One region of the Streptomyces sp. AA4 genome, then DNA from elsewhere that is predicted to be linked to it. Evidence: predicted binding sites of a transcription regulator. Region 1 holds the regulator's gene; the other holds the start of a gene.

Region 1 (2,888 bases):
GCCGAATCTTCCTGCGCGTCGAAGAATTGCGGCTGCGGCGGGGCGGGAGGGGCCGGTTCCTCCGGGATTTCCGGCTCCGGGATCTGTTCTTCGAGGAATTTCATCGCGTCGCTGTGCTCGCCGATCACCGGAGCCATGATCGCGGTCAGCTGCTGTGCCGCCTGGGCTTGGGCGCGCCGGGCGGTGGCCAGCACGGCGGCCGCCAGGGCGGCGCGCGGCATCTCGTCCGCGCGGGGGCCGAACTGGAGTTCCTGCAGCGCACCGGCGGTGTTGACGGTCGCGGTGACCGCGCCGTCCTGGCTCGTCGCGGTCGCCGACACGTGCTTCAGCCGTTCCTGGGCCTCCGCGGCCCGCTGCCGGATTTCGGCGATTTCGGGAGAAAGTGCGTTCATGTCGGCCACTGCTTTCGGCTGGAGCGGTTCATGGTCTTTCCGAGGCAGAAAACCCGGTTCCGGTTCCCGCTGCAAGCGAAGATCCCAGTTGCCCGGTTCGTCGCTATTAAAAATCGTTTCCCTCCCCTTTACCCGGAGGCGGCGGGACCGGAGGGCGCGCCGGGCACTCCCGGGTCCGTAAACTCGTTGTGAGTAGCAGGAGGACCGCGAAGGAGGTGCCGGTGGCGAACACGGACGAGCGTCGCTTCGAGGTGCTGCGCGCGATCGTCGCCGACTACGTCGCCAATCAGGAGCCAGTCGGGTCGAAGACGATCGTCGAGCGGCACAACCTCGGCGTTTCCAGCGCCACCGTGCGCAACGACATGGCCGCGCTGGAGGAAGAGGGCTACATTGCCCAGCCGCACACCAGCGCCGGCCGGATCCCGACCGACAAGGGGTACCGGCTGTTCGTCGACCGGCTTTCGGAGATCAAGCCGCTGTCGGCGGCCGAGCGCCGAGCGATCACCAGCTTCCTCGACTCCGGGACCGACCTCGACGACGTGCTGCGCCGGTCGGTGCGGTTGCTCGCGCAGCTCACCCGCCAGGTCGCGGTGGTGCAGTACCCGATGCTCACCAACACCGTCGCCCGGCACCTCGAGGTGGTCCCGCTCACGCCCGCGCGGCTGATGCTCGTGCTGATCACCGACTCCGGCCGGGTCGACCAGCGCACGGTCGACCTCGGCGACGTGGTCACCGAGGAGACCGTGCTGCGGCTGCGCACCGTGCTCAACGGCGCGCTCGCCGGGCGGCGGCTGGCCGACGCGGCGGCCAACGTGGCCGAACTGCCCGAGGCCGCCCCGCCGGACCTGCGCGACCACCTCACCCGGATCTGCACCACACTGGTCGAATCGCTGGTCGAGCACCCGGAGGAGCGGATCGTGCTCGGCGGCACCGGCAACCTCACCCGCAACGTCGCGGACTTCCCCGGGTCGCTGCGCCAGGTGCTCGAAGCGCTCGAGGAACAGGTGGTGGTCCTGAAGCTGCTCGCGGCGGCCCGCAACCCCGGTGCGGTCACCGTGCTCATCGGCGAGGAAAATGAGGACGAGCAGATGCGCAGCACCTCGGTCGTGTCGATCGGCTACGGCCGGGACGACATGCTGCTCGGGGGAATGGGCGTCGTCGGGCCGACCAGGATGGACTACCCGGGAACGATCGCGGCGGTCCGCGCGGTCGCCAACTACGTGGGGCAGATCCTGTCCGGCCGCTGACCGGCGGCGGGCCGGGGACGCGGCGGAACACGAAGGAGAAGGCAGAGCAACGTGGCGAGGGACTACTACGGGATCCTCGGGGTGGCCAAGAACGCGAGCGATCAGGAGATCAAGCGCGCGTACCGCAAGCTGGCCCGCGAGCTCCACCCCGACGTGAACCCGTCGGAGGACGCCCAGCACCGCTTCGGCGAGGTGACCACCGCGTACGAGGTGCTCTCCGACCCGCAGAAGCGCAAGATCGTCGACCTCGGCGGCGACCCGATGGACCCGGGCGGCCGCGGCGGCGGGGGCGGCGACCCGTTCGCCGGCTTCGGCGGGCTCGGCGACATCATGGACGCCTTCTTCGGAGCGGCCGGCGGGGGCGGCGGACGGGGCCGCGGGCCGCGCAGCCGCGTGCAGCCCGGCTCCGACGCGCTGATCCGGCTCGGTCTCACGCTCGAGGAGTGCGCGACCGGCGTCGACCGCGAGATCACCGTCGACACCGCGATCGTCTGCGACCTGTGCCGCGGCGCGGGCACCGCCGAGGGCACGACCACCAAGACCTGCGACACCTGCGGCGGGGCCGGCGAGGTCCAGTCCGTGCAGCGGTCGTTCCTCGGCCAGGTCGTCACCGCGCGCCCGTGCCCGGTCTGCCGCGGCTTCGGCGAGGTCATCCCCGACCCGTGCCGCCAGTGCGGCGGCGACGGCCGGATCCGGTCGCGGCGCGGCGTCACCGCGAAGATCCCGCCCGGCGTCGGCGACGGCATGCGGATCCGGCTGTCCGGACAGGGCGAGGTCGGCCCCGGCGGCGGCCCGGCGGGCGACCTCTACGTCGAGATCGACGAGGCCCCGCACGAGGTGTTCGTCCGCGAGGGCAACGACCTGCACTGCAACTTCCGCATCCCGATGACCACCGCGGCGCTCGGCGCGACGGTCCCGATCGCCACCCTGGTCGACGGCGACTACGAACTCGACATCGAGCCCGGCACCCAGCCCAACACCGAACTGGTGCTCACCGGCAAGGGCATGCCGCGGCTGCGCTCGTCCGGCCGCGTCGACGGCCGCGGCGACCTGCACGTGCACATCGACGTCGTGGTCCCGACCAAACTCGACGAGGCCCAGCGCGACCTGCTCGTCGACCTGGCCCAGCAGCGCGGGGAAGAAGTCCCGACGCTCGCCGCCAACGGCAGCAAGCACGGCGGCCTGTTCTCCAAGCTCCGCGCGAAGAACCGCTGACTGTGCCGGACACCACACTGCCGGTCTTCCTCGC
Region 2 (2,888 bases), 5.3 Mb from region 1:
CCAGGAACGCCTTGCGGCGGTCGCCGAAGAACGGGGCCTTGACCGCGACCGCGGTGATCGTCTTGCGCAGCGAGTTCACCACGAGGGTGGACAGCGCCTCGCCGTCGACGTCCTCGGCGATGATCAGCAGCGGCTTCTTCGCCTCGACGACCTTCTCCAGCACCGGGAGCAGGTCGGCCAGCGCCGAGATCTTCTCGCGGTGCAGCAGGATGTAGGCGTCCTCGAGGATCGCCTTCTGGTCCTCCGGGTTGGTCGCGAAGTGCGCCGACAGGAAGCCCTTGTCGAACTGGACGCCCTCGGTGATCACGAGGTCGGTCGCCAGCGTGGACGACTCCTCGATGGTGATCACGCCGTCCTCGCCCACGCGCTCGACGGCCTCGCCGAGCAGCGCGCCGATCGCCGCGTCGCGCGAGGTGACGGTGCCGACCTGGGCGATGTTGTCACGGCCCTTGACCGGGGTGGCCTTGGCCTTGAGGACCTCGACGACCTTCTCCGCGGCCGCCTCGATGCCCTTGCCGACCGCGGTCGGGTTGGCGCCGGCGGCGACGTTGCGCAGGCCGTGCTTGACCAGCGACTGGGCCAGCACCGTGGCGGTGGTGGTTCCGTCGCCGGCGACGTCGTTGGTCTTGGTGGCGACGCTCTTGGCGAGCTGCGCGCCGAGGTTCTCGAACGGGTCGTCGAGCTCGACCTCGCGCGCGACGGTGACGCCGTCGAGGGTGATCGTCGGGCCGCCGAACTTCTTGTCGAGGACGACGTGGCGACCGCGCGGGCCGAGGGTGACCTTGACCGCGTCGGCGAGCTTGTTCACCCCGCGCTCGAGCGCGCGACGAGCGTCCTCGTCGAAACTGATCTGCTTGGGCATAACGCTTTCCGCTTACCTTTCGGTTGTCGTGCGACGCAAAACGCCCCGCACCCCGGCATGAGCGGGGCCCGGGGCGTCCTTGCGCTGCGAGTGACGCGTCAGTTGATGACGGCCAGCACGTCGCGGGCGGAGAGGATCAGGTAGTCCTCGCCGTTGTACTTGACCTCGGTGCCGCCGTACTTGGAGTAGATGACGACGTCGCCGACAGCCACGTCCAGCGGAACGCGGTTGCCCTTGTCGTCGATGCGGCCCGGGCCCACGGCCAGAACCTTGCCCTCCTGGGGCTTCTCCTTGGCGGTGTCGGGGATGACGAGGCCGGAAGCGGTCGTCTCCTCGGCCTCGCTCGTCTGGACAACGATCTTGTCCTCGAGCGGCTTGATGTTCACGCTCACCGGGTTGACCTCCACGGTCGTCGAAAGCGTCGGCATGATGACTGGTTACGGCTCATACCACCCCCGCCGTCGCGGGTGCCGGGGCGTGTCCGGGCCGTTCGATTAGCACTCTAGCCATGTGAGTGCCAGCTTCGCAAGGAGGGTCCGCCGGACCTGGTGAATCCTGGGACGGAAGCCGCTGACCGGCCACTTTGTTCCAGGGCGCGGGCGACCCCCTCGACCAGGCGCCACGCAGCCTGGGCGCCGCCGCGTGCCCGTTCGGACCCAACCGGCGGAAAACCACTCCCGACTCCTCTCGGCACCTGGTTGGATCCGCACAGACAGGCATCTCACTCCTGGAGTCCTCCTATGCCCCGCTCCCTCCCGTGGCGCCTGGCCGCTGCCACCACCGGGCTGTTGGCCTTGGTCGCGGTCGCCGTGCCCGCCTCCGCGCAGCCCGCCAATGAAGCCCGCCAGCGCGCCTTCGCTGACGCGTCCTCCGAATTCGGCGTCCCGGTGGACGTCCTGCTGGCCGTTTCGTACCTGGAATCCCGCTGGGACACCCACTCCGGCGCGCCCAGCGCCGCCGCCGGGTACGGGCCGATGCATCTCACCGACGTCCGGACCACCGGGCTGCGCACCAGCGAATTCGACAATCCCGACGAAGACCCGCGCGGCGACGACTCTCGCCCGGCCTTGCGGCTGCGCGCCCTCGAAGCCCCGACTCCCCGGCCCGGCAGCCAGACCATCGACAAGGCCGCCCAGCTGCTGCACACCGACGCGGCGAAGCTGCATACGGACGCCGAAGCGAACATCCGCGGCGGAGCGGCACTGTTGGCCGAGTACCAGCGAGAGCTGGGCGTCAAAAGCGACAACGCGAAGGACTGGTACGGAGCCGTCGCGCGTTACAGCGGCTCCGAGGACGTCACTGGCGCGCGTACCTTCGCCGACGAGGTCTTCGCCACTATCACCAGCGGCATCGCGCGTACGACCGACGACGGCCAGGCCGTTAAGCTCGCCGCGACGCCCGGCGTCACCCCGGATCGCGCCCAGGCGGACCGTCTCGGGCTGCGCGCCGGACAGCCGCCGGCCACCGAGTGCCCGAGGTCGATGGCCTGCGAATCGGCGCCCGCGCCGTTCCAGAAGATCGGCGACAGCTACGGCAACTACGACCAGGCCGACCGGCCGCACGACCAGAAGATCGACTACATCGTCATCCACGACACCGAGGGCACCTGGGACTCGGTGCTGAAGCAGGCCCAGACCCCGGGCCAGACCGCGTGGCACTACACGGTCCGCTCCTCGGACGGCCAGGTCGCCCAGCACGTGCCGACCAAGGACGTCGGCTGGCACGCCGGGAACTGGTATCTCAACGAGAAATCCCTGGGCATCGAGCACGAGGGCTTCGCCGCGCAGGGCACCTGGTTCACCGAGGCGATGTACCGCCAGTCCGCCAAGCTCGTGCGCTACCTCGCGCACCGCTTCGGCGTTCCGCTGGACCGGGCGCACATCCTCGGCCACGACAACGTGCCCGGCCCGAACGCGGACAAGATCAAGAGCATGCACTGGGACCCGGGTCCGTACTGGGACTGGGCGCACTACTTCGACCTGCTCGGCGCCCCGCTGGAGCACGACGGCGCGCCGGATTCCGCGCT

Evidence for each region. The regulator HrcA, encoded in region 1, represses chaperone genes, less so after heat shock. The targets are predictions, from matches to a motif close to TTNGCACTCNGNNNNNCNGAGTGCNAA.
Region 2: the regulator HrcA is predicted to act here: its motif matches at 1,357-1,383, upstream of groES (co-chaperone GroES).

What each region holds. Positions count from the first base shown of each region.
Region 1 covers NZ_GG657746.1:5,728,203-5,731,090, reverse strand. The annotation lists gene SSMG_RS26185 (YbaB/EbfC family nucleoid-associated protein) at 1-392, opposite strand, end outside; gene hrcA (heat-inducible transcriptional repressor HrcA) at 608-1,639, shown strand; gene dnaJ (molecular chaperone DnaJ) at 1,691-2,854, shown strand; gene SSMG_RS26170 (16S rRNA (uracil(1498)-N(3))-methyltransferase) at 2,857-2,888, shown strand, end outside.
Region 2 covers NZ_GG657746.1:462,159-465,046, reverse strand. The annotation lists gene groL (chaperonin GroEL) at 1-862, opposite strand, end outside; gene groES (co-chaperone GroES) at 961-1,290, opposite strand; gene SSMG_RS02305 (N-acetylmuramoyl-L-alanine amidase) at 1,603-2,888, shown strand, end outside.